One region of the Streptomyces sp. NPDC006339 genome, then DNA from elsewhere that is predicted to be linked to it. Evidence: riboswitches for the same ligand, from Rfam matches in the RefSeq annotation. Region 1 holds a riboswitch; each other region holds the start of a gene.
The links. A riboswitch is a leader RNA that binds a small molecule or an ion and turns the genes downstream of it on or off. The one in region 1 is predicted to bind thiamine pyrophosphate.

Region 1 (12,272 bases):
TACGGAGGCGTTGACCTTCCCCGCCCTCGCCGAGCGCACGGGCCTGGCCCGCTCCTCGGTCTACGAGTACTTCCGCTCCCGCGCGGCCGTCGTCGAGGAGCTGTGCGCCGTCGACTTCCCCGTCTGGGCCGCCGAGGTCGAGGCCGCCATGGCCGCCGCCGACACCGCCGAGGGCAAGGTCGAGGCGTACGTCCGCAGCCAGCTCCAGCTTGTCGGCGACCGGCGGCACCGCGCGGTCGTCGCGATCTCCGCGAGCGAGCTCGACGCCGGCGCCCGCGAGAAGATCCGCGCCGCCCACGGCGGCCTCGTCACCATGATCGTCGACGCCCTCACCGCCTTGGGCCGCCCCGAGCCCCGCCTGGAGGCCATGCTCCTTCAGGGCGTGGTCGACGCGGCCGTCCGCCGCATCGAACTCGGCGCCGCCGAGGACCCGGCCACCATCACCGACGCGGCCGTCTCGATGGCACTCGGCGGCATCCGCGGCACCTGAAGGACACTCTGGGGGCCCCTCCCCCCTCCCCTCCCCCCCCCGCCCCCACCCCACCCCACCCCTCACCCCGCCCCCTGCGTCATGTGCGGGGGCGGTCCCAGACCGGTAGGAGGCGTGAGCCGCCGGCGGTCAGCAGGCGGAGGGGGTCGAGGTAGGTGTCGCCGCGGAGGAGGCCCCAGTGGAGGCAGGGGCGGGTGCAGTGGTCGCCGGGGGCGACGTGGGCGAGGAGGTCGCCGGGGCGCACCGGTGTGCCGGGGCGGAGCAGGGGGTCGACGGGGCTGTAGGTGGTGCGGAGCGGGGGCAGGCCCGTACCCGTGAGGGTGAGGACGAGGACGCCGCGGCCGGCGACGGGGCCCGCGAAGGTGACGGTGCCGGCGGCGGGGGCCCGGACGGGGGTGCCCGGCGGGGCCGCGAGGTCCAGGCCGCGGTGCCCGGCCGCGTAGGGGCCCGGCGGTGGTTGCCAGCCGCGCAGGATCTCGGGGCGGGGCGGGCCGACGGGCCAGACGGCGGTGCCCAGGAGCAGGGTCAGGGGCACGGACAGGGACGTCAGAAGTGTGGTCACGGGATGCATGAGGGCAGGTTGCCCTCCCGGCGGGGCCCCGGACCGGCCCCACCCGAATCTGTGGACAACTCCGCGGTTGTGGACAGCGCCGTCACCCGCTGCCTCCGGGGTCCCGTACACTTTCCCTGGCGACCCGGGTCACCGGGTCGACTTCGCACGCCCCGCCACCGGTCTTCGGCGGGTGGCAGCGCCTTTCGGTCCCTCGTGGCACGGCGCGCCGGGGCGTCAGGAAAACAACCGAGAAACTCAAGGAGATACGGCCATGGCCGTCGTCACGATGCGGGAGCTGCTGGAGAGCGGCGTCCACTTCGGTCACCAGACCCGTCGCTGGAACCCGAAGATGAAGCGCTTCATCTTCACCGAGCGCAACGGCATCTACATCATCGACCTGCTCCAGTCGCTGTCGTACATCGACCGCGCCTACGAGTTCGTCAAGGAGACCGTCGCGCACGGCGGCTCCATCATGTTCGTCGGTACGAAGAAGCAGGCGCAGGAGGCGATCGCCGAGCAGGCGACCCGCGTCGGCATGCCGTACGTCAACCAGCGCTGGCTGGGTGGCATGCTCACCAACTTCTCGACCGTCTACAAGCGTCTGCAGCGCCTCAAGGAGCTCGAGCAGATCGACTTCGAGGACGTGGCCGCCTCCGGTCTCACCAAGAAGGAGCTCCTGGTCCTCTCCCGCGAGAAGGCCAAGCTGGAGAAGACCCTCGGTGGTATCCGCGAGATGCAGAAGGTGCCGAGCGCCGTCTGGATCGTCGACACCAAGAAGGAGCACATCGCCGTCGGTGAGGCGCGCAAGCTCCACATCCCGGTCGTCGCGATCCTCGACACCAACTGCGACCCCGACGAGGTCGACTACAAGATCCCGGGCAACGACGACGCGATCCGCTCCGTCACCCTGCTCACCCGCGTGATCGCCGACGCCGTCGCCGAGGGCCTCATCGCCCGTTCCGGCGCCGCGACCGGCGACTCGAAGCCGGGCGAGAAGGCCGCGGGCGAGCCGCTCGCCGAGTGGGAGCGTGACCTGCTCGAGGGCGACAAGAAGGCTGACGAGGCCCCGGCCGAGGCCGCCGCCGAGGCGCCCGCCGCCGAGGCCCCGGCCGCCGAGGCCGACGTCGAGGCTCCGGCCGCCGACGCCGAGCAGGCCTGACCCTTCCGGTCCCCGAGGACCTTCGGGTGACGACGGCGGGGGCTCACGAGGCTCCCGCCGTCCACCCGTGGACCCGCCCGATCTTTCAGACTTCGAGAGAGAAACAGACTCATGGCGAACTACACCGCCGCTGACGTCAAGAAGCTCCGCGAGCTCACCGGCGCCGGCATGATGGACTGCAAGAAGGCCCTGGACGAGGCCGACGGCGACGTCGACAAGGCCGTCGAGGCCCTGCGCATCAAGGGCCAGAAGGGTGTCGCCAAGCGTGAGGGCCGCTCCGCCGAGAACGGCGCCGTGGTCTCCCTCATCGCCGACGACAACACCTCCGGCGTCCTCGTCGAGCTGAAGTGCGAGACGGACTTCGTCGCCAAGGGTGAGAAGTTCCTGGCCGTCGCCAACGCGCTCGCCGCCCACGTCGCCAAGACCTCCCCGGCCGACATCGAGGCGCTGCTCGCCTCCGAGATCGAGCCCGGCAAGACCGTGCAGGCGTACGTCGACGAGGCCAACGCCAACCTCGGCGAGAAGATCGTCCTCGACCGCTTCGCGCAGTACGCCGACGGCTACGTCTCCGCGTACATGCACCGCACGATGCCCGACCTGCCGCCGCAGATCGGTGTCCTGGTCGAGCTCGACAAGGAGAACGCCGAGGTCGCCAAGGGTGTCGCGCAGCACATCGCCGCGTTCGCCCCGAAGTACCTCACCCGCGAGGACGTCCCGGCCGAGGTCGTCGAGTCCGAGCGTCGCATCGCCGAGGAGACCACCCGCGCCGAGGGCAAGCCCGAGGCCGCGATCGCCAAGATCGTCGAGGGTCGTGTGAACGGCTTCTTCAAGGACGCCACGCTGCTCGGTCAGCCGTACGCCCTTGACAACAAGAAGTCCGTCCAGCAGATCCTGGACGAGGCCGGTGTCACCCTGAAGCGCTTCACCCGCATCAAGGTCGGCATCTGAGTCCGTACGCAACGGACACCGGACCCCGGTAGGGTCTGAAGCAGCCGCCGGCGCACGCGCGGGACGGCCGCAGATCTGACGAGGAGGCCATTGCCGTACGGGAAACCGCAAGGACCCCAGGGCAATGGCCTTCTTCGTATGTGCACGAGGAGAGCTCCAATGAATCAGGGCGCCGCACAGGGCGACGACAACAACGGCAAAAAGGCCGGCCGCTTCATGCTGAAGCTGTCCGGTGAGGCCTTCTCCGGGGGCACCGGCCTCGGAGTGGACCCGGATGTCGTACACGCCATCGCGCGCGAGATCGCCGCCGTCGTCCGCGACGGCGCCCAGATCGCGATCGTGATCGGCGGAGGCAACTTCTTCCGCGGCGCCGAGCTCCAGCAGCGCGGTATGGACCGGGCCCGCTCGGACTACATGGGCATGCTCGGCACCGTGATGAACTGCCTCGCCCTCCAGGACTTCCTGGAGAAGGAAGGCATCGACTCCCGCGTCCAGACCGCCATCACCATGGGCCAGGTCGCCGAGCCGTACATCCCGCTGCGCGCCGTGCGCCACCTGGAGAAGGGCCGCGTGGTCATCTTCGGCGCCGGTATGGGCATGCCGTACTTCTCCACCGACACGACCGCCGCGCAGCGCGCGCTCGAGATCGACGCCGAGGCCCTGCTCATGGGCAAGAACGGTGTCGACGGGGTCTACGACTCCGACCCGAAGACCAACCCGGACGCGGTCAAGTTCGACGCACTCGAGTACGGCGAGGTGCTCTCCCGCGACCTCAAGGTCGCCGATGCCACCGCCATCACCCTGTGCCGTGACAACACCCTGCCGATCCTCGTCTTCGAACTGCTCGCCGAGGGCAATATCGCGCGCGCGGTGAAGGGTGAGAAGATCGGCACGCTCGTGAGCGACCAGGGCACCCGGGCCTGACCCGAACCGGGAACCGCCCCGCGAGGGGGATGGACAGAGCCCTGCCGGTCGTACACCGTGCAGGACACAACGCGACGACACGCAGGAGCAAGTGGTGATCGAAGAGACCCTCCTCGAGGCCGAGGAGAAGATGGAGAAGGCCGTCGTGGTCGCCAAGGAGGACTTCGCCGCGATCCGCACCGGCCGTGCGCACCCGGCGATGTTCAACAAGATCGTGGCCGACTACTACGGTGCGATCACGCCCATCAACCAGCTCGCGTCGTTCTCGGTGCCCGAGCCGCGCATGGCCGTGGTGACCCCGTTCGACAAGAGCGCGCTGCGCAACATCGAGCAGGCCATCCGCGACTCGGACCTCGGCGTCAACCCGAGCAACGACGGCAACATCATCCGGGTGGTGTTCCCCGAGCTGACGCAGGACCGCCGCAAGGAGTACATCAAGGTCGCCAAGACCAAGGCCGAGGACTCCAAGATCTCGATCCGCTCCGTGCGCCGCAAGGCCAAGGAGGCCATCGACAAGCTCGTCAAGGACGGCGAGGTCGGCGAGGACGAGGGCCGCCGCGCGGAGAAGGAGCTCGACGACACCACCGCGAAGTACGTGGCGCAGGTGGACGAGCTGCTCAAGCACAAGGAAGCCGAGCTGCTCGAGGTCTGATGAACGACTCATCCTGGAGGGCCCCGGCCGTCACCGGCTTCGGGGATCCCGACCAGGGGCCTGCCCCGGCGGGTCCCGCCTACGAAGGGCGGCAGGCGGCGCAGACTCGGCCCATGCCCATCGTGTCCGACGTTCCCGCCGGCGACAACCAGGACGATCACGACCGGGGGGCCGCTCAGCCGAGCGGTCCCCTGTTCCGTGACGAGACGCCGCACGAGCATCCGCAGGAGCCCATGTCCAGCCCGTCCCAGCCCGCGCCTGCGCCTTCGCCCCGGCAGAAGCCGCGGCAGAAGAAGAGCGCGGGCCGTGACCTGGGTGCGGCGATAGGAGTCGGTCTCGGCCTCGGCGCCGTCATCATCGCGTCGCTGTTCATCTGGAAGCCGGCGTTCGTCGGCGTGATAGCGGTCGCCGTCGTGGTGGGCCTGTGGGAGCTCACCTCCCGCCTCCAGGAGCGCAAGGGCATCAAGGCCCCGCTGGTGCCGCTGGCGATCGGCGGCGCGGCGATGGTCGTCGCCGGCTATGTGCGGGGCCCGGAGGGCGCGTGGGTCGCGATGGCCCTCACGGCCCTGGCCGTCCTCGTGTGGCGGATGACGGAGCCGCCCGAGGGCTATCTGAAGGACGTCACGGCGGGTGTCTTCGCCGCGTTCTACGTGCCGTTCCTGGCGACGTTCGTGGCGCTGATGCTGACCGCGGACGACGGGCCGTGGCGGGTGCTGACCTTCCTGGTCCTGACGGTGGTCAGCGACACCGGCGCGTACGCGGTGGGCTGGCGTTTCGGCCGGCACAAGCTGGCCCCGCGCATCAGCCCCGGCAAGACCCGCGAGGGCCTGGTCGGCGCGGTCGCCTTCGCCATGGCGGCGGGCGCGCTGTGCATGCAGTTCCTGATCGACGACGGCACCTGGTGGCAGGGCCTCCTCCTCGGCCTCGCGGTCGCGGCGAGCGCGACCCTGGGCGACCTGGGCGAGTCGATGATCAAGCGCGACCTCGGCATCAAGGACATGGGCTCCCTGCTGCCGGGCCACGGCGGCATCATGGACCGCCTCGACTCCCTGCTGCCGACGGCACCGGTGGTGTGGCTGCTGCTGGTGCTGTTCGTGGGCAGCGGTTGAGCAACGCGCTGACCAGCGCTTTCTTACGTGAGGGGCTCGTTGTCCACAGGGCGGCGAGCCCTTCGCCGTAACTCTGCGACACTGGTATCACCATGCCCAAGCCCGGAGAACTCACTTTCGTCGCCCCGCGCGGAGCCAAGCAGCCCCCGCGGCATCTCGCCGACCTCACGCCCGCAGAGCGCAAGGAGGCGGTCGCCGCGATCGGCGAGAAGCCGTTTCGCGCCAAGCAGTTGTCCACGCACTACTTCGCGCGGTACGCGCACGACCCGGCGGAGTGGACCGACATTCCCGCGGCGTCGCGGGAGAAGCTGGCCGGGGAGCTGTTGCCCGATCTGATGTCGGTCGTGCGGCACGTCTCGTGCGACGACGACACCACCCGTAAGACGCTGTGGCGGCTGCACGACGGCACGCTCGTGGAGTCGGTGCTCATGCGCTACCCGGACCGGGTGACCATGTGCATCTCCTCGCAGGCCGGCTGCGGCATGAACTGTCCGTTCTGTGCCACCGGCCAGGCCGGTCTCGACCGGAATCTGTCGACGGCCGAGATCGTGCACCAGATCGTCGACGGCATGCGCGCGCTGCGCGACGGCGAGGTGCCCGGCGGGCCGGCGCGGCTGTCGAACATCGTCTTCATGGGGATGGGCGAGCCGCTCGCCAACTACAAGCGGGTCGTCGGCGCCATCCGCCGGCTCACCGACCCCGAGCCGGACGGCCTCGGGCTGTCCCAGCGCGGGATCACCGTCTCCACCGTGGGGCTCGTCCCGGCCATGCTGCGGTTCGCCGACGAGGGCTTCAAGTGCCGTCTCGCCGTCTCGCTGCACGCGCCCGACGACGAGCTGCGTGACACCCTCGTGCCCGTCAACACGCGCTGGAAGGTCCGCGAGGTCCTCGACGCGGCGTGGGAGTACGCGGAGAAGTCCGGCCGCCGGATCTCCATCGAGTACGCGCTGATCCGGGACATCAACGACCAGGCGTGGCGGGGCGACCTGCTGGGCCGGCTGCTCAAGGGCAAGCGGGTGCACGTCAACCTCATCCCGCTCAACCCGACGCCCGGCTCCAAGTGGACCGCGTCCCGCCCCGAGGACGAGAAGGCGTTCGTCGAGGCCATCGCCGCCCACGGCGTGCCCGTCACCGTCCGCGACACCCGCGGGCAGGAGATCGACGGCGCCTGTGGACAGCTCGCCGCCGCCGAACGCTGACCTTGTAGTCTGAGCTCGAACACATCTGCATATTCCGACAGGGGAGCGCCACAGCGCTGAGAGTGCGGCACGGGCTTGGACGACAAGCACGTGGCCGCAGACCCTCTGAACCTCGCCCAGGTCATTCTGGGTAGGAAGTTCGGTCGTAACTCGAGCTGTTGCGCCCTGCCCGCGCCCGGTGTCCCCGGCCGCGGGCAGGGCCGCGTCTCTTCCTGGTCACCCCAGGAGGAATTCACGTGAACACCAAGAAGGCAGCCGCCGCCGCGCTCGCCGCGGCGCTCGGCGTCACCACCCTCGCCGCCTGCGGCACCGACGACGTGCGGGACGCGGCCGGCAAGTCCGGCGGCCCCGCGCCCAAGACCGTCACCCTGGTCAGCCACGACTCCTTCAACGCCTCCAAGGAGGTCCTGGCGGAGTTCACCCGGCAGACCGGTTTCACGGTGAAGGTCCTCAAGAGCGGCGACGCCGGCGAGGCCGTCAACAAGGAGATCCTCACCAAGGGCGCCCCCCAGGGCGACGTCTTCTTCGGCATCGACAACACCCTGCTGTCCCGCGCCCTCGACAACGGCATCTTCACCCCGTACGAGGCGAAGGGCCTGGACCGGATCCCCGCCGCGCTCCAGCTCGACAAGGAGCAGTACCGGGTCACGCCGATCGACTCCGGCGACATCTGCGTCAACTACGACAAGCAGTATTTCGCCGACAGGAAGATCGCGCCGCCGCAGACCTTCGACGACCTCGCGAAGCCCGCGTACAAGGACCTCCTCGTCGTCGAGAACCCCGAGCGCTCCTCCCCGGGCCTCGGCTTCCTCCTCGGCACCGCCGCGAAGTACGGCGACACCGGCTGGCAGGACTACTGGAAGAAGCTCAAGGCCAACGGTGTGAAGACCGTCGATAGCTGGGAGCTCGCCTACAACCAGGAGTTCTCCGGCTCCGCCGGCGGCAAGAAGGCCAAGGGTGACCGTCCGCTCGTCGTCTCCTACGCCTCCTCCCCGCCGGTCGAGGTGCTCTACTCGGAGCCGCAGCCCAAGGTGGCCCCGACGGGTGTCTCCACCGGCACCTGCTTCCGGCAGACCGAGTTCGCCGGCCTGCTGAACGGGGCGAAGAACCCCGAGGGCGGCAAGGCGCTGATCGACTTCCTGATCTCCAAGAAGTTCCAGGACGACATGCCGCTGCAGATGTTCGTCAACCCCGTCACGAACGACGCGACGCTCCCGCAGCTCTTCACCCAGCACGGCGTGGTGATCGACAAGCCGGAGACCATGGCGCCCGAGAAGATCGCGAAGAACCGTGACCAGTGGATCCAGCAGTGGTCGTCGCTCGTCCTGAAGTAGTCCGCCGGGGCCTTTTCTCCGGCCGCCGCGGGGGAAGCGCGGCGCGGCTGGGGCTGATGCTCCTGCCCGTCGCCTTCTTCGCGGTGTTCTTCGCCTGGCCCGTCGTCTCGATCGTCGAGCGCGGGCTCAGGCCGGAGGGCCACTGGGAGCTCGGCCGGTTCGGCGAGACGCTGACCCGGCCGGACATCCTCGACGTCCTGTGGTTCACGCTGTGGCAGGCGCTCGCCTCCACCGCCCTCACCCTGCTGGTCGCCCTGCCCGGCGCCTATGTCTTCGCCCGGCTGGACTTCCCCGGCAAGCGGATCCTGCGCGCCGTCGTCACCGTGCCGTTCGTGCTGCCCACCGTCATGGTCGGCACCGCGTTCCTCGCCCTCGTCGGCCGGCGCGGGCTGCTCGACGAGCTGTGGGGCGTCCGGCTCGACACCGGCGTGTGGGCCATCCTCCTCGCCCACGTCTTCTTCAACTACGCGGTCGTCGTCCGCACCGTCGGCGGCCTCTGGTCGCAGCTCGACCCCCGCCAGGAGGAGGCCGCCCGCGTCCTCGGCGCCTCCCGCCTGCGGGCCTGGCGGACCGTGACGCTGCCCGCGCTCGGACCGGCCGTCGCCGCCGCCGCGCTCATGGTCTTCCTGTTCACGGCGAGCTCCTTCGGCATCGTGCAGATCCTCGGCGGCCCCGCGTACTCCACCCTGGAGACCGAGATCTACCGGCAGACCGCCGACCGGCTCCAGCTCTCCACCGCCGCCGTCCTGACCCTCGTCCAGTTCCTCGCCGTCGGCACCGTCCTCGCCGTCCACGCCCGGACCGTACGGCGCCGGGAGACGGCCCTGCGGCTCGTCCCGCCGGAGCGGACCGCGCACCGGCCGCGCGGCGCCGGACAGCGGGCCCTGCTCGGCGCCGTGCTGCTGTCCATCGCCCTGCTGATCCTCGCCCCGCTGGGCGTCCTCGTCGAACGCTCCCTCGCCACCCCCACCGGCTACGGCCTCGACCACTACCGGGCGCTCCAGCGCGTCGACGACAACGGCACCTTCCTCGTGCCGATGACCGACACCATCGTCAACTCGCTGCAGTACGCGCTCGCAGCGACCGGCATCGCCGTCCTCGTCGGCGGGCTCGCCGCCGCCGCCCTCACCCGGCGCGCCGGGCGCCTCGTCCGCGGCTTCGACGCGCTGCTCATGCTGCCCCTCGGCGTCTCCGCCGTCACCGTCGGCTTCGGCTTCCTCATCACCCTCGACGAGCCGCCGCTCGACCTGCGGGCCGCCTGGATCCTCGTCCCCCTCGCCCAGGCCCTGGTCGGCGTCCCCTTCGTCGTACGGACCATGCTGCCCGTGCTCCGGGCGGTCGACGAGCGGCTGCGGGAGGCCGCGGCCGTCCTCGGCGCCTCGCCCTGGCGGGCCTGGCGGGAGGTCGACCTGCCGCTGGTGCGGCGGGCGCTGCTCATCGCCGCCGGCTTCGCCTTCGCCGTGTCCCTCGGCGAGTTCGGCGCCACCGTCTTCATCGCCCGCCCCGACAACCCGACCCTGCCGGTCGCCGTGGCCCGGCTCCTCGGCCGGCCCGGCGAGCTCAACTACGGCCAGGCCATGGCCCTCTCGACGATCCTCATGGTGGTGTGCGCGGTGTCCCTGCTGCTCCTCGAACGGCTCCGTACCGACCGGACCTCGGGGGAGTTCTGATGCTGACCCTCCGACAGGCGACCGTACGGTTCGGGGACCGGGCCGTGCTCGACGCGGTCGACCTGGAGGTCGCCGACCACGAGATCGTGTGCGTGCTCGGCCCCAGCGGCAGCGGCAAGTCCACGCTGCTGCGGGCCGTCGCCGGACTCCAGCCGCTCGACGCCGGACGGGTCCTCCTCGACGGCGCCGACCAGGCCGGCGTGCCCGTGCACCGGCGCGGCGTCGGCCTCATGTTCCAGGACCACCAGCTCTTCCCGCAGCGGGACGCCGCCGGCAACGTCGCCTTCGGGCTGCGGATGCGCCGTGTTCCCCGGGCCGAGCGGGACGCGCGGGTCGACGAGCTCCTCGACCTGGTCGGCCTTCCGGGCGCCGGGCGGCGCGCCGTGTCCGCGCTCTCCGGCGGCGAGCAGCAGCGGGTCGCCCTCGCGCGCGCCCTCGCCCCGCGCCCCCGGCTGCTCATGCTCGACGAGCCGCTCGGCCAGCTCGACCGCGGCCTGCGGGAACGGCTCGTGGTCGAACTGCGGCAGCTCTTCGGGCGGCTGGGCACGACGGTGCTGGCCGTCACCCACGACCAGGGCGAGGCGTTCGCGCTCGCCGACCGGGTCGTCGTGATGAACGAGGGGCGAATCGCCCAGTCCGGCACGCCCCTGGAGGTGTGGCGGCGGCCCGCGTCCGAGTTCGTCGCCCGCTTCCTCGGCTTCGACAACGTGGTCGCGGCCACCGTCACCGGCACCGCCGCCGACACCCCCTGGGGCAAGGTCCCCGTCCCCGACGGCTCCCCCCAGGGCGACCGCCGTCTCCTCGTCCGCCCCGCCGGCGTCCACCTCGCCCCCGCCGGCGGCGGCCTGCCCTGCCGGGTCGGCACCCGCACCTTCCGCGGCAGCCACGTCGCCGTCACCCTCCGCCCCTCCGAAGGCCCGGAGCTGGAGGCGGAGTTCGCGCTGCGGGACACGCCGGACGAGGGCGCCGAGGTGGAGGTGGTGTTCCGGGCGGACGACGTGGTGGTGCTGGGTACGCCGTAGGGGCCCGATCCGCGTCCGCCGTCAGAAGCGGCGGTCGTAGAGCGCGCGCAGCCAGGGTTCGCGGACCTCCGGCATCCGGGCCAGTGTTCCGCGGAAGGCCCGGCGGTCCGGCTGCAAGGTCCTCCAGGGATGGTCCGGCAGCGGGTAGTCGTCGCGCAGGACTCCCTCCGGCAGGGTGCCCGACGCCGGGAGGGGCGAGGTCTCCGGCGGCAGCGCCAGCCAGGCCCACACACCGTCCGGCAGCGGCACCGGAACCGCGCCGCCCTCGGGGCGCCAGGGACCGCCCGTCCTCGGGTCGTGCGGTACGAGCGCGATGTCGAGCCCGTCGCCGGGGATCCCCGGACCGGCCGGCCCCGCCGTCCGCACGACCGGGCCCGGCGGGAGCAGCGCGTCCAGCGCACGGCCGAGCACGTCCGCGAGGACCCCGGCGGGCAGCCCGACCCGGGCCCCGCCGGAGGCGACCACCAGACCGGCGAGCGCCGCCCCCATGGCCGCCTCCCAGCGGGGGCTCCAGAAGCCCGGAGGATCGACGGGCGGGACGGCCGTGAACGTGCGGGGCGGAGCGGGGGCACCGGTGGGCACCCGGCGCACCGCGTCCGGTTCGAGCCACACCGTCTGCCAGAGCCCGCAGTCGTCCACCCGGGACGCCACCGGCAGCCCGCACCCCTCGCACTCCAGGTTCGGCTCGTCCCCCGCGGCGATCCCCAGACAGTGGTCGACGCACTTCTCGGGCACGAGCACCGTGCCGCGCACGTCACCGGGAGCGGTCACGATCCGGCCCCGGGCCCCGAAAGAGACCGGCCAGGGCGCGAACACCCCCTGCGCGGCGGCCGCCGCCTCCCCGATGTCCTCCCTGTTCCGGAACGGCGGGCCCGACGGGGCCGGGTCGATCGCGTACGTCCCCGGCTCCATCAGCGCGGGGTACGGCTCGTGCCCGTACCAGAGATGCGCCTCCGGAGGGAGCGGCACCCGTGCCAGGGGCACCGTCAGCACCGCATCGCAGCGCGCGCACACGAAGATGTCCATCGCCCCGGATTCTCACCCGGCCGGTCGCGGCGGCGCGCGCGGTTTTCCGGCGGAGCCGGGGCGGAAAAGGGGTGGGCCCGTGGCGGGCGCGGGCCTACGGTGGGCCGGTGAAGAACGATCGACGCCTCCGCCGGCTCGTCGTGGACGGGACCACCTGGCATTGGGCCGTGCGGCAGCGGATCCGGC
Region 2 (5,381 bases), on a different contig from region 1:
CCGCCCCTAGCATCGAGGGTGTCCGGCGCACAGCGTGCCGGCGGCCTTCGGAGATGAGGTAAGCGCAATGGCGGTGAAGGAGATTCTCGCGGGGATGCCGTGGTGGGTGAAGTGGGTCGCCATACCCCTCATCGCCCTGGTCGTCTTCGGTGGTCTGATCACCAGCGTCCTGACCTTCGTGGTCGGACTGCTCTTCAAGCTGCTGGTGTTCGTGGCCCTGGTCGGCGGTCTGATCTACGTGGTCCGGAAGTTCACGTCCTCCTCGACCTCGCGCGGGGACTGGTAGCCGCCACCGCCGGTTACCCGACGGTAGGAAGTCCCCGCAGGGCGTTAGCCCGCCCGAGCGAACGCCCAGGTTGAAACGGACAATGGCCCTGGGAGCTGCCATTAGAGTGTAAAACCGCTGCCGCCCCCGGGAACCACAGGCGAAGACCTCGATCGAGTCGACCGGTCCCAGGTCGCGGCGGGCGCGCGGGGGCGGCCCCCGCGGGCGGGTGCGACGCACTCGTCGACACGCCTGGGGGTGACCTTTGGCCACTGCTTCGCAGCCCGCTGCTCCTACTCTGATCGGCTCGGTGCAGAGAGCACTGAGACTGCTCGAGGCCGTGGGTTCCCACGAGGACGGGGCGCCCGCCAAACAGCTCGCGCGCGAGGCGGGGCTCCCGCTCCCGACCGCGTACCACCTGCTCCGCACCCTGACGCACGAGGGCTATCTGCGCCGTGAGAAGGGTGTGTTCGTCTTCGGGGACGCCGCCGGCCGCTTGATGGGCGGCGGCGTTCTGCAGAATCGTCGCACCAAGATCGAAGACTCTCTCGCCCGCTGGCGCGACACCATCGGCGTCCCCGTCTACTTCGCCGTCTACCGCGAGGGTGAGATCGAGCTCGTCGCCGTCGCCGACACTCCCGCCGCCCCGGCCGTGGAGGAATGGGCGGACTTCCGGCAGACCGGCCACGCGCACGCCATCGGGCAGTGTCTGCTGAGTCAACTGGATCTGAAGAGCCGTCAAGACCACCTCGACCGACATCCGGTCGAAGCCATCACGCCGTATACGGTGCGTAATCAGCGCGCCCTTTTGGAGCGTTTGAGCGGTATGGGGCGAATGGAACCGCTGGTAGAGCGTCAGGAATATGCGCTCGGCACAGTCTGCGCCGCCATCCCCATCACCGCGGGCTCCACGGCGGCCGCCATGGCGATTTCGCTGCCTCTTCACCAGGAAGAACGGTTGCTGCCTGCTATCGAGCAGCTACAGAACGAGATCGGAAGGCTCTTCAGTTCACTCGCCTTCTCTATCAGTATCTGAAAAATCACTCCTTGTGATCTGCTAGCGCGTACAGCACGATTGCGTCAAGAGGGCCATGACGGATCATTCCTGGCCGTTTCGACCACAGCTTTCAGCAGCGTGTTTACACAACTGCCCATCTACTGCGGGGTACAAGATGCGAGAGACGGTTCAGGCCGAGGTCCTGATGAGCTTCCTCGTCTCCGAGGAGCTCTCCTTCAGGATCCCGGTGGAACTGCGATACGAGACCCGCGATCCCTATGCGGTGCGGATGACCTTCCACCTTCCCGGAGACGCGCCCGTCACCTGGGCGTTCGGCAGGGAATTGCTGGTCGACGGGATCAACCGGGCCACCGGGGACGGTGATGTGCACATCGCGCCGTCCGATCCCGAGAGACTCTCCGACGTGCTGATCCGGCTCCAGGTCGGCAGTGACCGCGCCCTGTTCCGGGCGAGCGCGCCGCCGCTGGTCGCCTTCCTCGACCGTACGGACAAGCTCGTTCCGCTCGGTCAGGAACGGACGCTGGGCGACTTCGAGGACAACCTGGAGGCCGCGCTGGGACGGATCCTGGCGGAGGAGAACGCCGGCTGAGGCCCGGACACCCGGGGTGACACCGGGCGGTCGCCGGGTCACTTGGCCCGGCGCCGCCGCCCGCCCCGCCCCGACCGCTGACCCCCGGCGCCCGCGCGCTGGCCTCCGGCGCCGGCCCGCTGCTCGCCGCCCCCCGGACGGTCGGCCGAGACGACCAGCGCCGCCAGGCCGGTGGTGACGGGCACCGAGGCGACCAGACCGATCGAGCCGATCAGCGTGCGCACGATCTCCTCCGCGACCAGTTCGCTGTTGGCTACCGTCCCCACACTGCTCTGCGCGATCGAGAACAGCAGCAGCAGCGGCAGCGCCGCACCCGCGTACGCCAGGACCAGGGTGTTCACCACCGAGGCGATGTGGTCGCGGCCGATCCGGATCCCGGCCCGGTACAGCGCCCGCGGCCCCATCCGCGGATCGGCCTGGTGCAGTTCCCAGACCGCCGAGGTCTGGGTCACCGTCACGTCGTCGAGGACGCCGAGCGAACCGATGATCACGCCGGCGAGCAGCAGACCGGACATGTCGATCTCCGGGTAGAGCCCGTGGATGAGACCGGTGTTGTCGTCCGTGTTGCCGCTCAGCGAGGCCCAGCCGATGAACAGCGAGCCGAGCAGGCCGATCAGCAGCAGCGAGACCAGCGTCCCGAGCACCGCGACCGAGGTGCGGGCCGAGAGGCCGTGGCACATGTAGAGGGCTGCCAGCATGATGGCGCTCGATCCGACGACCGCCACCACCAGAGGGTTGGACCCCTGGAGGATCGCCGGGAGGATGAAGAGGGTCAGCACCAGGAAACTCACGGCGAGCGCGATCAGCGCCATCAGCCCGCGCATCCGGCCGACGACCACGACGGCGAGCGCGAAGATGCCGGCGAGCAGGCCGATCGGCAGCTTCCGGTTCACATCCGTGACGGAGTACTGCAGATCGCGCGGCGCGTCCGGCGCGTACGCCACCACCACGCCCTGACCCTCGTCCAGTTGCCGCGGGGCGTCCGGCTGGACGATCTCCGTGAACTTCCGGCCCTTGTCCGGTCCGGTGGTCACCTCGACCGTCGCCTTCTCACACTGCCCCTGCTGGGCGTCGACCGCCTCGCGGCCCTGCGGCGTGGACGTGTCCCCGGTCGGCGGGACCTGGGCCGCGTTCACGTCCTTGCAGTCGACCTGTTCGACGGCGACGACCTTGCCCTGCTCGGTCTGCCGGTCGAAGCCGACCCCGGTGCGCTCGTGCGCCGGGGCGCCACCCGGCCACAGCACCAGGAGCCCGACGACCACGGCGGTGGCGAACGGGATCAGAACGGCGGCGATGACCTTGCGCAGATGCCGGGACACCGGCGCGGCGGGGCCGTGACTGTGCGCGTGGGAATGCCCATGGCCGGGCGCGCGGCCGGGCTCGTGCCCGTGCTGGTGCCCGTGCTCGTCGCCATGCTCATGGCCGTGCGGTTCGGGGGTCTGCTGCGAGGAGGTCACCGACCGATCATCGCAAGAACGTCAGGGCCCCCACTGTTCAGCACGCCCGGGATGACGCTAGCGTGGTGACACCTTTGCACACGCGGGAGCTCGGAGCACCGGGCTGAGAGGGCGCTGACCACGAGCTGCGCCGACCGCCGAACCTGTTACCGGGTAATGCCGGCGTAGGGAGATAGGTCTCATGACCATTCAGGACGCACGCACGCCTGCCTCCGACCAGGACGGCCAGGACGACCGGAGCGGCAGCGGCCGACAGGAGCGCACGCCGGGCTGGCACAAGGGATACGTCGAGGGTTCCCGCCCCGACATCCGGGTGCCGGTCCGTCAGGTGCACCTCACCAACGGCAAGGACGTGACGCTGTACGACACGTCCGGTCCGTACACCGACCCGACCATCGACACCGACGTACGGCGCGGGCTGCCGCCGCTGCGCGAGAACTGGATCATCGCGCGCGGCGACACCGAGGAGTACCCGGGCCGTCCGGTCCGCCCCGAGGACGACGGCATCAAGCACACCTCGCCGCGCGGCGGCGGGCTGCGCAACCTCGACGCGGTCTTCCCGGGCCGCCCCCGGCTGCCCCGCCGGGGCCGTGACGGCCAGGCCGTCACGCAGCTCGCGTACGCCCGCCGGGGCGAGATCACCCCGGAGATGGAGTACGTCGCGATCCGCGAGAACGTCTCCCCCGAGGTCGTACGGGAGGAGATCGCGGCGGGCCGGGCGGTGCTGCCGGCGAACGTCAACCACCCGGAGATCGAGCCGATGATCATCGGCAAGCGGTTCCTGGTGAAGGTCAACGCCAACATCGGCAACTCCGCGGTCACCTCGTCCATCGAGGAGGAGGTGGAGAAGATGACCTGGGCCACCAAGTGGGGCGCCGACACGGTCATGGACCTCTCCACCGGCCGCAACATCCACACCACCCGCGAGTGGGTGCTGCGCAACTCCCCCGTGCCGATCGGCACCGTGCCGCTCTACCAGGCCCTGGAGAAGGTCGACGGCAAGGCCGAGGAGCTGACCTGGGAGATCTACAAGGACACGGTCATCGAGCAGGCCGAGCAGGGCGTCGACTACATGACCGTGCACGCCGGTGTGCTGCTGCCGTACGTGCCGCTCACCGCGCGTCGCAAGACCGGCATCGTCTCGCGCGGCGGCTCGATCATGGCCGCCTGGTGCCTCGCGCACCACAAGGAGAACTTCCTCTACACGAACTTCGAGGAGCTCTGCGAGATCCTGGCGGCGTACGACGTCACGTACTCGCTCGGGGACGGCCTGCGGCCCGGCTCGATCGCGGACGCCAACGACGAGGCGCAGTTCGCCGAGCTGCGGACGCTCGGCGAGCTGAACACGATCGCCAAGCGCCACAATGTGCAGACGATGATCGAGGGCCCGGGGCACGTCCCGATGCACAAGATCAAGGAGAACATCGACCTTCAGCAGGAGATCTGCGAGGAGGCGCCGTTCTACACGCTCGGCCCGCTGACCACGGACGTCGCTCCCGCGTACGACCACATCACCTCGGGCATCGGCGCCGCGATGATCGCCTGGTGGGGCACCGCGATGCTCTGCTACGTGACGCCTAAGGAGCACCTGGGCCTGCCCAACAAGGACGACGTCAAGACGGGCGTCATCACCTACAAGATCGCGGCGCACGCGGCGGACCTGGCCAAGGGCCACCCGGGCGCGCAGGAGTGGGACGACGCCCTGTCGGACGCGCGCTTCGAGTTCCGGTGGGAGGACCAGTTCAACCTGGCCCTCGACCCGGACACGGCCCGCGAGTTCCACGACGAGACGCTGCCGGCGGAGCCCGCGAAGACGGCGCACTTCTGCTCCATGTGCGGCCCGAAGTTCTGCTCGATGAAGATCTCCCAGGACATCCGCCGCGAGCACGGCGGTGACCTGAAGGCGGACGAGATCGAGCAGGGCATGGCCGCGAAGTCGGCCGAGTTCGCGGCGGCGGGCAACCGGGTCTATCTGCCGATGGCGGACTGACCTCCACGGACGCGGCCGGCTGACGCCCCCGGGGGAGGCCTTCGGCGGTCTGCTGCTCCTCG
Region 3 (12,272 bases), on a different contig from region 1:
CCGACCTGCGCCAGGTGCACGCCTGGAACCAGGACTTCGTGAAGTCCTCCCCGTCGGGCCAGCGCTACGAGCAGTTGGCGCGGGAGATCGACAACGCGCTGAACTTCATGAAGGCGTGTGGCACCGACCCGGCCGAGTTCCGCGCGGTGGAGTTCTACGCGTCCCACGAGGCGCTGCTCCTCGACTACGAGGGCGCTCTGACCCGTACGGACTCGCGCACCGGCAAGCTGTACGACACCTCCGGCCACATGGTGTGGATCGGTGAGCGCACCCGGCAGCTCGACCACGCCCACATCGAGTTCGCGTCGCAGATCGCGAACCCGATCGGCATCAAGCTGGGTCCGACGACCACCGCGGAAGAGGCGCTGACCTACATCGACCGCCTCGACCCGGACCGCGAGCCGGGCCGGCTGACCTTCATCGTCCGCATGGGCGCCGACAAGGTCCGGGACAAGCTGCCCGAGCTGGTCGAGAAGGTCACCGCCTCGGGTGCGACGGTGGCCTGGGTGACCGACCCGATGCACGGCAACACCTTCGAGGCGGCCTCCGGCCACAAGACGCGTCGTTTCGACGACGTGCTCGACGAGGTCAAGGGCTTCTTCGAGGTCCACAAGGAGCTGGGCACCCACCCGGGTGGCATCCACGTGGAGCTCACCGGTGACGACGTCACCGAGTGCGTGGGCGGCGGTGACGAGATCTTCGTCGACGACCTGCACCAGCGCTACGAGACGGCCTGCGACCCGCGGCTCAACCGCAGCCAGTCCCTGGACCTGGCGTTCCTGGTCGCGGAGATGTACCGCGACCAGTGAGCGTGATCAGTAGGTAGCTTCGTACGACGGTGGGGCGCGGATCCATGTGATCCGCGCCCCACCGTCGTATCCAGGGCTTTTGCGGCCCCCGGCCGCCGGGTAAGGTTAGGTAAACCTAATCGATCTCGGCGGGAGGTGAACCGGTGTACGTCTGCTCGTGCTTCGCAGTCACGGAGAAGCAGGTCAAGGAGCACGCCGAGGCCGGCGCCTGCACGCCCCGCCAGATCGCCTCGGCCTGCAAGGCGGGCACGGACTGCGGTTCGTGTGTACGGCGCATTCAGGCCATTCTCGGGCGCGGCAACTGCCCCCGACGTGAACTCCTGGACCAGGGAATGCCGGCTCTGACGGCCGAGGTCGCCGCCGTGGAGGACCTCGCCGAAGGTCTCTCCGAGGCCGCCTAGCTCGGCTGCTCGATGAGCGTGGAGCAGTAGAGCGCCTCGCCGAGCTGCTCGATCAGCTCGAGCTGCGTGTCGAGGTAGTCGATGTGGTGCTCCTCGTCCGCCAGGATCTCCTCGAAGAGGTTGGCCGAGGTGATGTCGCCCTTGGCCCGCATGACCTCGATCCCGCGCTTGAGGCGGTCGATCGCCTCCACCTCGACCTGGCGGTCCGCCTCGAACATCTCCTTGACCGTCTGGCCGACCCGGACGTGGAAGAGCCGCTGGTAGTTGGGCAGGCCGTCGAGCATCAGGATGCGCTCGGTCAGCTTGTCCGCGTGCTTCATCTCGTCGATGGACTCTTCGCGGGTGTACTTGGCGAGCTTGGTCCAGCCCTTGTTGTCCTGGATGCGGTAGTGCAGCCAGTACTGGTTGATCGCCGTCAGCTCGCCGGTCAGCTGCTCGTTGAGGAACTCGAGGACCTCGGGGTCGCCCTGCATAGCTTCAGGATCCTTCCACGCATGTCGGTGCCGCCACTGGGCAGGATGGCCGCATCCTTGCAGCGCGAATGGGTGGCGTCCAGTAAGTGCAGGCTTACTGTGGGTTGCCTTATTTGTCAGAATATCTATGGGATGGCGGGGGCATGGCTGGTCATGACCACCCCTCGCGGTCTGTCACCATGGATGACATGGGTCAGCCGGAGGGCGGAGCACGCCGCGAAGAAGGAGCGTCGGCGGCGTCGGAGCTTCCGCCGGGACAGCGGCTCCAGCGCGGCTGGCCGGTCACCCATTACGGCCCCGTCCCCCGCTTCAAGCCGGAGCGCTGGGAGTTCCGGGTCTTCGGGGCGACCGCCGACGGTGACAAGCGCTGCTGGAACCACGAGGAGTTCTCGGCGCTGCCCTTCGCCACCGTCGTGGCCGATCTGCACTGCGTGACGAAGTTCAGCATGCTGGGGGCCGAATGGGGTGGGGTGCTCGCCCGGACGATCCTGGAGCTCGCCCCGCCCGCGCCGAACGTCACGCACGTGATGGTCTGGGCGGAGTACGGCTACAGCGCCAATATGCGCCTGTCCGACTTCGCCTCCGAGCAGACGATCTTCGCCACCCACAAGGACGGCGAGCCGCTCACCGCGGAGCACGGCTTCCCCCTGCGGCTCGTGGTGCCGCACCTCTACGCCTGGAAGGGGCCCAAGTGGGTCCGGGGCGTGGAGTACATGGCCGCCGACCGGCGCGGCTTCTGGGAGGAGCGCGGCTACCACAACATCGGTGATCCGTGGCGGGAGCAGCGCTACTCGTACCAGGAGGAGCCGGGCGACGGCCCCGAGCTCTAGCGGTCCTGAGCCCTCGTGGTCCTGAGTCCTAGTGGTACTGGTGGACGACGGCGTGGCCCTTGCCGCGGCCGATCATCCACTTGTTGACCGGGGTCGTGATCACGAAGGCGACGAGGAACGCGAAGGCCAGGGCGCCCCAGAACAGCGCGTCCGAGAGGTGCGCGTCCATCGCCCCGGGGACCAGCAGCAGCACCCCGTTGTCGACGACCTCCATCACGGTGATGGACAGCGTGTCCGCGGCCAGGGCGACACCGATCGCCGCCTTGAGGCTCACGCCGGCGCGCATGACGGCCCAGAGGGTCAGGGCGTAGCCGAAGAAGAACGCCAGGACGATCGCCAGCGCCATGGTCGGGACGTTGCCCCAGCCCAGCGCCGTACCGATGATCATGCCGAGCACCTCGCCGATGGCGCAGCCGGTGAGGCAGTGCAGGGTCGCCTTGGCGGCCATGGCCCAGGAGACCTCGCCGTGCCCGTGTGCGTGGCCGTGGCCGTGTGCGTGGCCGTGCTCGTGGTGCGGGTGCTGCTCGTGGTGCTTGCCGTGCTGGTGATGCTCATGGTGGGCGTGCGCGTCGTGCTGCATGGGTGCCCCCAAGCTCGGGTAGCGGTTCCTCCGTACACAGGAACCGTATACCCCCCTAGGGTATTCCTCAACGCAGTTTCTTCAGCAGCTCCACGTCCGCCCGGTGCCCCTGCGTCCCGCCCGGCGTCTCGATGATCAGCGGCACGCCCTCCGTGGCCGGATGGGCCAGCAGATTCCCGAACGCCTCCTGGCCGATGTGACCGGCGCCGATGTTCGCGTGCCGGTCCTTGTGCGCGCCCACGACGTCCTTCGAGTCGTTGGCGTGGATCAGCTTCAGCCGCCCCTCGCCGACCACCGCCACCAGCTCGTCGAGCGTGCGGGTCGCGCCGTCCGGCCCGGTCAGATCGTGGCCCGCGGCGAAGATGTGGCAGGTGTCGAGGCAGATGCCCAGCTTCGGATGCCGCTCCAGGGCGTCGAAGTACGGGCCGAAGTCCTCCGCCCGCGAGCACAGCGAGGAACCCTGCCCGGCCGTCGACTCGATGAGCAGGAACGGGTCGTCGTCGTGCGTCAGCTCGTCGAGGAGCGGCAGCATCCGCTCCCTCACCTGCGCGAGCGCCTCCGCGCGCGGACGGCCCCCGGTCGCCGAGCCGGTGTGCACCACCACGCCCCTCGCGCCGATCTGCCGGCCGCGCCGCAGCGAGTGGCGCAGCGACTCCACCGACCTCTCCACCGTCGCCTCGGTGTGGGAACCGAAGTTGATCAGGTACGGGGCGTGGACCCAGGCCGAGATGCCCTCGGCCTCGCAGCCGGCCCGGAACAGCTCGTCCTGGGCCGGGTTGCCGACCGGGGTCGCCCAGCCGCGCGGGTTGGCGACGAAGACCTGCACGGCCTCGGCCCCGAGCTCGCGTGCGTAGCCGAGACCGGTCCTGGCGAGGCCGCCGGCCACGGGGACATGACCGCCGACGGGGTTGCGCATGAGTGTCTACAGTCCCTTGATCGTGATGGTGACGGTCGAGCCCTCGGCGGCGTTCGCGCCGCCCTCGACGGACTGGCCGGTGACGGTGTCGCCGAGGAACGGGAAGGTCTTCTCGACCTTCACCTGGAAGCCGGCCGCCTCCAGCTCGTCGCGGGCCTCGTCCGTCTTCATGCCGAGGACGTCCGGGACCTCGACCATCCGGGGACCCTTGGAGACCGTGAGGGTGATCGTGTCGCCCCTGGCGGCCCGGCTGCCCTCCGCGAGGGACTGCGCGGCGACCGCGCCCGCGTCCTCGGCGGAGTGGATCCGGTCCGGTGCCACCGCCACCTTCAGGCCGGCCGCCTGGAGCGTGGCCGTGGCGTCCCCGACCGACTCGCCGGTGACGTCCGGGATCTCGATCGGCACGCCCTTGCTGACGACCAGGGCGATCGCCGAGTCCGGGCTCCGCTCGGTGCCGGGCTCGGGGTCCGAGCCGATCACCGCGCCCTGGGCGACGGACCGGCTGAAGGCGTACGTGACGACGCCCGGCGCCAGACCCTCGTCCGCCAGGACCTTCTTCGCCTCGGCGAGCGGGGTGCCCTTGAGGTTCGGAACCTTCACGATCCGCGGGCCGCGGGAGAGCGTGAGCGTCACCGAGCCGTTGCCGCGGATCCGCTCGCCGGGCGCCGGGTCGACGGCCATGACCGTGCCGCGCTCGTACACGTCGCTGTACGCGCGCCGGGTGGTGCCCACGTCGAGACCCGCGTCGGCGAGGCGGCGGGTGGCCTGGTCCTCGGTCTGGCCGAGGACGGCGGGGACGCGGGTGAACTGGCCCGAGTTGATGTACCAGACGCCGGCCCCGAGGCCCAGGGCCAGCAGGACGGCGGCGACGATCAGCAGCGGCCCGCGGGGCGCTCCGCGCCGGGCCGTCGACGACGGGGGAGGCGGCGGGGGAGCGGGCAGCCGGCTGGTGTGCTCGACGGGCAGCGGCCGGACGCGCGGGATGACGCTGGTCCGGTCCTCGGTGTGGGTCCGCTCCTGCGCGCGGGCCTGCGGCGGTACGGCGTCGAGCTGTTCGTCGTTGAGGGCGGCGCGCGCCTCGCGGGTCAGGGCGAGCAGCGCGACCGCGTCGTACGGGCGGCCCTCGGGGTCGCGGGCGGTGGCGCCCGCCACCAGCTCGTCCAGTTCCGTGGGGAGCCCCGCGACGGCGGCGGAGGGCGCGGGCACGTCGGTGTTCAGGTGCCGGTAGAGGACCTGGGCGGGGGTGTCCCCGGAGTGCGGCTTGGTGCCGGTCAGCATCTCGTAGAGGACGACACCGCACGCGTAGACGTCGGCGCGGGTGTCGGCGGTGCCGTGCTCGATCTGCTCGGGGGCGAGGTAGGACACGGTGCCGAGGACGGAGCCGGTGGTGTCGGTGGCCGAGCCCACGGCCCGGACCAGGCCGAAGTCGGCGACCTTCACCCGGCCGTCGTCCCCTATCAGGACGTTCTCCGGCTTCATGTCCCGGTGCACGAACCCGGCCCGGTGCGCGGCCCCCAACGCGGCGAGCACCGGCTCCAGGACGTCCAGCGCCGCCCGCGGCTGGAGTGCGCCGCGCTCGCGCAGCACGTCGCGCAGGGTGCAGCCGGCGACGTACTCCATCGCCAGATACACGTACGCGCCGTCCGCGCCCTGGTCGAAGACCCCGACCACATTGGGGTGCGCCAGGCGCGCGACGGACTTGGCCTCCCGCATGAACCGCTCCACGAACGCGGCGTCCGTGGCCAGGTCCGGGTGCATCACCTTGAGCGCGAGCACCCGGTCCAGACGGGTGTCCACGGCCCGGTAGACCGTGGCCATCCCGCCGACGGCGATACGCGCGTCGACGCGGTAGCGGCCGTCGAGCAGCCGCCCGACGAGGGGGTCCTGAAGGGTCGTGTCCACCCGTCGAGTCTACGAGTGCGCCCCACCCTCCCGGCCCGCCCCTACGGGGTTGCAGCGCACCTGTGACGCACCCGCCGGCCCGGGCCGACGCCGGACCCTCGGGCCGAGGCCCTGGTGCCGGGCGCCGCCCTCGTGCGTGCCCGGGCCCTGGTGCCGGGCGCCGCCCTCGTGGCGTTGTGCCCACCCGTCCCGCCCTGCGGGACGAATGCCCACAACGGGTGGGGCTGAGCCCGGTGGCGGTCCGGGGGGCCGGGGGCGGAGCCCCCGGGAAAGCCCCCACCAGCCCCCGGCAGGGTTTCGGGAAGGGGCGGGGTGGGGGAGGAAAACGCCGGTTCAGAAGGCCGGGCGTTCGGGGTCCAGGTGGGCGCGGCCGTCGTGGGGGGAGGACGCCTCCGCGAAGTGGCGGCGCGGGATGCGGCCCGCCCGGTGCGCCAGGCGGCCCGCCTCGACCGCGTGGCGCATCGCCTCCGCCATCAGGACCGGCTCCTGCGCGCGGGTCACCGCGGACGCGAGCATCACCCCCGCGCACCCCAGCTCCATCGCCTGCGCCGCGTCCGACGCCGTCCCCGCCCCCGCGTCCAGGATCACCGGCACCCCCGCCCGCTCCACGATCAACTGGAAGTTGTGCGGGTTCCGGATCCCGAGGCCGGAGCCGATCGGCGAACCCAGCGGCATGATCGCCGCGCAGCCCACGTCCTCCAGCTTCCGGGCCAGCACGGGGTCGTCGTTCGTGTACGGCAGCACGACGAAACCGTCGTCGACCAGCGTCTCGGCCGCGGAGAGGAGCTCCTCGCCGTCCGGCAGCAGGGTCCGCTCGTCGGCGATGACCTCCAGCTTGATCCAGTTCGTCCCGAGCGCCTCCCGCGCCAGCCGGGCCGTGAGGACCGCCTCGCCCGCCGTGAAGCAGCCCGCCGTGTTCGGCAGGACGCGGATGCCCAGCCGTTCCAGGACGGACAGGACCGAGCCGCGCACGTTCGGGTCGAGGCGCCGCATGGCCACGGTCGTCAGCTCCGTGCCGCTGGCGACGAGGGAGCGTTCGAGCACGTCGAGGCTGGGCGCCCCGCCGGTGCCCATGATCAGGCGGGACGAGAACTCCGTACCGCCGAGCAGGAAGACGTCGTCGGACATCGCGCTCACCCTCCCTGCACCGCGGTCAGGACCTCGATCCGGTCGCCCTCGCCGAGCACGGTCGTGGCCCACCGGCCGCGCGGCACGACGGTCTCGTTGACGGCGGCGGCCACCCCGGCCGAGGCCGTGGTGAGGGTGGCGACGAGGGCGTCGAGGGAGAGCGGACCCGGCAGGGTCCGGGCCTCTCCGTTGACGGAGACGTTGACGGACACGTTCACGGATGCGTTCATGCGTGCTCCAGGTGCGCGGGGAGGAAGCGACGGGCGGTGAACGGGCGCGCCTCGTCCGGCAGCGTGCCGGTGGTGAGCGCCTCCGCCATGACGTCGCCGGTGACGGGGGTGAGCAGCACCCCGTTGCGGTAGTGGCCGGTGGCCAGGTGCAGGCCGGGCAGGGCGCTCGGGCCGAGCAGCGGCGCGTTGTCGGGGGAGCCGGGCCGCAGCCCGGCGCGGGTCTCGGTGAGCGGCAGCTCGGTGATGCCGGGTACGAGCTCGTGCGCGTCGCGCAGCAGCTCGTACACCCCGCCCGCCGTGACCGTGGTGTCCCAGCCGAGCTCCTCGCTGGTGGCGCCGACGACGAGCTCGCCGTTCTCGCGCGGGACGAGGTAGACCTGGCTGCCGCGCACCACCGCCCGGACCGTCCGGGACAGGAACGGCGCGTACGCGGGCGGCACCCGCAACCGCAGCACCTGCCCCTTCACGGGCCGCACGGGCGGCAGCACGTCCGGCGGTACGCCGTCGAGCCGGCCGCTGAGGCTTCCCGCGGCCAGCACCACCTGGTCCGCCGCCGGTTCGGACCCGTCGGCCAGGACCGCGCCCCGGGCCCGGTCGCCCACCACCGTGAGCCGCTCCGCCCGGGACCGGTGGAAGGCCACCCCGGCCCGCTCGCAGGCGGCCACGAGCGCGTCGGCGAGCCGGCGCGGATCGACCTGGTGGTCGCCGTCCACGCGCAGCCCGCCCCGCACGCCGGGTGCCAGCATCGGCTCCAGGCGGCGGCAGTCACGCCCGCTCAGCCACTCCGAGGCGAGCCCGCAGCGGGTCTGCAGGGCGTGCAGTTCGCGCAGGTGGGCCCGGTCGTCGGCGTCCAGCGCGACGGCGAGGGTGCCGCAGGCGCGGTAGCCGACGTCGTGGCCGGTGGCCTCGGCGAGCTCCGCGACGAAGTCGGGGTAGCGGCGGGCGGAGGCGAGGTTGAGGCCGAGGAGGGTCTCCTCGCCGTAGTGCAGTTCGGTGACGGCGGCGAGCATCCCGGCCGCCACCCGGGCGGCCCCGCCGCCCGGTTCGGGGTCGGCCACGGCGGTGCGCAGTCCGCGCTGCGCGGCCCGCCAGGCCGTGACCAGGCCGATGATGCCGCCCCCGATGACGAGGACGTCGAACGTGCTGCTGGTACCGCGTGTACGCGACATGGGCGTCCAGCCCCTCCCTTCGCCGGCATGACCCGGATCAGGTTCGTACGGTCGGAGGCCGGACAGCCTCCCTCTCAGCCCGGTGCGTCCGGGCTCCCGCGAGTGCTTTACGGCCGCCAGACTAACCGCCGGAGGCGGAGCGCCACAGGACCCCTCCCTTCTTGACGGGCCGTCAGATGCGTAAGGTGGCCGTGTGAGCGAGCAGAAGAGCGAGCAGAGCGGCGCGCGGACCGGCGGGCCCACCGGGGAGCCGACCGGCCGGCGCGCCGGTGAACGCGCCGACGCACCGACGGCCGCCCGGACGGCCGACGGTCCCGGAGACCACGGAAGGACCGGTGCGCCCGGAGCCCCTGGGGACGCCGGCAGCACCGGCGCGCCCGCTGGGTCCGCCGTACCCGGAAAGACCGAAGCGCCCGGCGAGCGGCGCACCGGCCGGCGCGTCGTGATCGTCGGCGCCGGGATGGCGGGCGTCCAGACCGCCGTCGCGCTGCGCGAACAGGGCTTCACCGGCCCCGTCACCCTCATCGGCGCCGAGCCCCACCAGCCCTACGACCGGCCGCCGCTCTCCAAGGCGGTCCTGCTCGGCAAGGCCGAGGACTCCGCCTTCGACATCGACTTCGAGGCCCTCGACGTCGAGCTCCGCCTCGGCGTGGAGGTCACCGGCCTGCGCGCCGCGGACCACGAGGTCGACACCGAGGCCGGCCCCGTCCCGTACGACACGCTCGTCGTCGCCACCGGCGCCCACCCGCTCACGCTGCCCGGCAGCGACGGCGTTCCCGGCGTCCACCTGCTGCGCACCCTCGACGACGCCGCCCGCCTCAAGCCGGTCCTGGAGCGCCGGCACGACATCGTCGTGGTCGGCGCCGGCTGGATCGGCGCCGAGTTCGCCACCGCCGCCCGCGAGGCCGGCTGCGCCGTCACCGTCGTGGAGGCCGCGGACCGGCCCCTCGCCGGCGCCCTGCCCGCCGAGGTGACCGCCCCCATGGCGGCCTGGTACGCCGAGAGCGGCACCGAACTCCGGCTGCACGCGCGCGTGCGGCACGTCGAGGAGGGCCGCGTCGTCCTCACGGACGACTCGCCCGACTCCGCCGAGCCCCGCGTCCTCCCCGCCGACGCCGTCGTCGTCGGCATCGGTGCCCGTCCCGCCACCGGCTGGCTCGCGGGATCCGGCGCCGCGCTCGACCCGAGCGGCGCGCTCACCGCCGACGCGCACCTGCGCACGTCGCTGCCCGACGTGTACGCGGTCGGCGATTGCGCCTCCTTCCCGTCCGCCCGCTACGGCGAACGGCTCCTCGTCCACCACTGGGACAACGCCCTCCAGGGCCCCCGCACCGTCGCCGCCGACATCCTCGGCGAGGCCGCCGCGCCCTACGACCCGGTGCCCTACTTCTGGTCCGAGCAGTTCGGCCGCTTCGTCCAGTACGCCGGGCACCACGGCGCCGCCGACACCCTGCTCTGGCGCGGCGACCCCGCCGACGAGGCGTGGACCGTGCTCTGGCTGCGCGGCGACGCCCTCGTGGCGCTGCTCGCGGTGGGCCGGCCCCGCGACCTGGCCCAGGGGCGCCGGCTGATCGAGCAGGGCGCGGCCGTCGATCCGACCCGGGCGGCGGATCCCTCCGTACCTCTGAAGGCGGCAGTCCGGTAGGGCCCGACTACCGGCTGTCAGTCCGGGATGGCACGCTTGTCCCGTGACCGAGATTGACGCAAAGATCGATGCTCTCGTCCCCGCCTGGCTCTACCTCCCCGACATCGCGGAAATGCTCGACGTCGAGGTGACGCGCGTGCGGCAGTTGGTCAAGGAGGGCCAGCTCATCGCCGTGCGCCGTGGGGAGAACAAGGCGCTGCAGGTGCCTGCCGCCTTCATCCAGGACGGCAAGGTCGTCAAGGGCCTCGCGGGCACCCTGACGCTCCTGCGGGACGACGGCTTCACCGACGAAGAGATGCTGGAGTGGCTCTTCACTCCCGACCCGAGCCTGCCCGGCACCCCCGCGCAGGCCCTCGGCGAGAATCGCGGCACGGAGGTGAAGCGCCGCGCCCAGGCGCTCGCCGTCTGACCGGCGACGTACGGGCGCACTGACCGTCGTCGCACCGGGGACGCTCGCCGAGCGGCCCCATGACAGCACCCGCGGGTGCCGGGCCGGCCCCTTTCGGCCGACCCGGCACCGGCACCACCCACCAGGGGGGAACCGACCATGTCCACGCCTCGCGCCCGGCTCGCCGACGCCCGGCTCTATCTCTGCACCGACGCCCGCAAGCGGCAGGGCGACCTGCCCGCCTTCCTGGACGCCGTGCTCTCCTCCGGCGTGGACATCGTGCAGCTCCGTGACAAGGGCATGGAGGCCGGCGAGGAGCTGGAGCACCTGGCCGTCCTCGCCGACGCCTGCCGCCGCCACGGCAAGCTCCTGGCCGTCAACGACCGGGCCGACGTCGCCCACGCCATCGGCTCCGACGTGCTGCATCTCGGCCAGGGCGACCTGCCCGTGCCCGCGGCCCGGGCCATCCTCGGCGACGAGGTGCTGATCGGCCGCTCCTGCCACGCCGAGGAGGAGGTGACCGCGGCCGCCGCCGAGCCGGGCGTGGACTACTTCTGCACCGGGCCCTGCTGGCCCACGCCGACCAAGCCGGGGCGGTACGCGCCGGGCCTCGGCCTCGTGCGGTACGCGGCGGGCCTGGCCCAGGACCGGCCCTGGTTCGCCATCGGCGGCATCGACGAGACCAACCTGGACGAGGTCCTGGACGCCGGCGCCCGCCGGATCGTGGTCGTCCGCGCGATCACCGAGGCCGACGACCCGGCCGCCGCCGCGGCCGCCCTCGCCAAGCGGGTCCGCGAGCGCCTCGCGTAACGCGCCCCCCGCGCCCCCGTCCCCGGCCCGCGCGCCCCGGCCGTCCCCCGTCCCGCGTAGATCGTCCCGGTCCGGGCGGGCCCGGGCGGCGCCCGGCTGTCCTGAAACGTGTCCACAGGGCGGACTCGGCTTCACCCCGTTCGTAGACCGCGTCTAACCTGCCCTTATGGCCCTTGGTACCGCTTCCGTCCGCTCGGACCGTGCACGCACGGTCCGCGACATCCTCGCCTCCGGTGGCACCTCGTACTCCTTCGAGTTCTTCGCGCCCCGGACCGAGAAGAGCGAGCAGAGCCTCTGGAACGCCATGCGCCGGATCGAGGCGGTCGGTCCGAGCTTCGTCTCCGTCACCTACGGCGCCGGCGGCTCCACCCGCGGAGGCACCGTCAAGGCCACCCAGAAGATCGCCTCCGACACCACCCTCACCCCGGTCGCGCACCTCACCGCCGTCGACCACTCGATCGCCGAGCTCCGCAACATCCTGGGCCAGTACGCCGACGCCGGCATCCGGAACATGCTCGCCGTGCGCGGCGACCCGCCGGGCGACCCGCTCGGCGAGTGGGTCGCCCACCCCGAGGGCGTGCGCTACGCCGCCGACCTCGTCCGGCTGATCAAGGAGTCGGGCGACTTCTGCGTGGGCGTCGCCGCCTTCCCGGAGATGCACCCGCGCTCCACCGACTGGGACACGGACGTCCGCCACTTCGTGGACAAGTGCCGGGCCGGCGCCGACTACGCGATCACGCAGATGTTCTTCGACCCCGAGGCGTATCTGCGGCTGCGCGACAGCGTCCAGCGGGCGGGCTGCGACACCCCGATCATCCCCGAGGTCATGCCCGTGGTGAGCGTGCGGACACTGGAGCGACTGCCCCAGTTGAGCAACGCGGTCTTCCCGGAGAACGTGAAAGAACGGATCCTCGCCGTCAAGGACGATCCGGCCGCTGTACGCTCCATTGGCATCGAGTTCGCGACGGAGTTCTGCGCGCGTCTGCTCTCC

Region 2: it holds a riboswitch for thiamine pyrophosphate, as region 1 does, so the genes downstream of both, thiC (phosphomethylpyrimidine synthase ThiC) here and ABZ135_RS29565 (thiamine ABC transporter substrate-binding protein) in region 1, are expected to answer to the same signal.
Region 3: it holds a riboswitch for thiamine pyrophosphate, as region 1 does, so the genes downstream of both, thiO (glycine oxidase ThiO) here and ABZ135_RS29565 (thiamine ABC transporter substrate-binding protein) in region 1, are expected to answer to the same signal.

Annotation. Positions count from the first base shown of each region.
Region 1 is NZ_JBEXQW010000044.1:7,077-19,348, forward strand. It holds gene ABZ135_RS29525 (helix-turn-helix domain-containing protein) at 1-490, shown strand, start outside; gene ABZ135_RS29530 (M23 family metallopeptidase) at 570-1,052, opposite strand; gene rpsB (30S ribosomal protein S2) at 1,315-2,202, shown strand; gene tsf (translation elongation factor Ts) at 2,314-3,150, shown strand; gene pyrH (UMP kinase) at 3,310-4,074, shown strand; gene frr (ribosome recycling factor) at 4,169-4,726, shown strand; gene ABZ135_RS29555 (phosphatidate cytidylyltransferase) at 4,726-5,835, shown strand; gene rlmN (23S rRNA (adenine(2503)-C(2))-methyltransferase RlmN) at 5,928-7,034, shown strand; TPP riboswitch at 7,064-7,189, shown strand; gene ABZ135_RS29565 (thiamine ABC transporter substrate-binding protein) at 7,271-8,368, shown strand; gene ABZ135_RS29570 (iron ABC transporter permease) at 8,425-10,038, shown strand; gene ABZ135_RS29575 (ABC transporter ATP-binding protein) at 10,038-11,060, shown strand; gene ABZ135_RS29580 (hypothetical protein) at 11,082-12,086, opposite strand; gene ABZ135_RS29585 (hypothetical protein) at 12,194-12,272, shown strand, end outside.
Region 2 is NZ_JBEXQW010000090.1:15-5,395, reverse strand. It holds gene ABZ135_RS37725 (DUF5326 family protein) at 68-286, shown strand; gene ABZ135_RS37720 (helix-turn-helix domain-containing protein) at 531-1,301, shown strand; gene ABZ135_RS37715 (SsgA family sporulation/cell division regulator) at 1,438-1,872, shown strand; gene ABZ135_RS37710 (YibE/F family protein) at 1,911-3,329, opposite strand; TPP riboswitch at 3,402-3,517, shown strand; gene thiC (phosphomethylpyrimidine synthase ThiC) at 3,511-5,319, shown strand.
Region 3 is NZ_JBEXQW010000014.1:132,325-144,596, reverse strand. It holds gene ABZ135_RS14140 (class II 3-deoxy-7-phosphoheptulonate synthase) at 1-809, shown strand, start outside; gene ABZ135_RS14135 ((2Fe-2S)-binding protein) at 953-1,210, shown strand; gene bfr (bacterioferritin) at 1,207-1,683, opposite strand; gene ABZ135_RS14125 (sulfite oxidase-like oxidoreductase) at 1,872-2,513, shown strand; gene ABZ135_RS14120 (DUF4396 domain-containing protein) at 2,542-3,093, opposite strand; gene ABZ135_RS14115 (deoxyribonuclease IV) at 3,161-4,009, opposite strand; gene pknB (Stk1 family PASTA domain-containing Ser/Thr kinase) at 4,016-5,911, opposite strand; gene ABZ135_RS14105 (thiazole synthase) at 6,245-7,039, opposite strand; gene thiS (sulfur carrier protein ThiS) at 7,045-7,269, opposite strand; gene thiO (glycine oxidase ThiO) at 7,266-8,438, opposite strand; TPP riboswitch at 8,436-8,548, opposite strand; gene ABZ135_RS14090 (FAD-dependent oxidoreductase) at 8,881-10,083, shown strand; gene ABZ135_RS14085 (Rv2175c family DNA-binding protein) at 10,127-10,492, shown strand; gene thiE (thiamine phosphate synthase) at 10,631-11,281, shown strand; gene metF (methylenetetrahydrofolate reductase [NAD(P)H]) at 11,448-12,272, shown strand, end outside.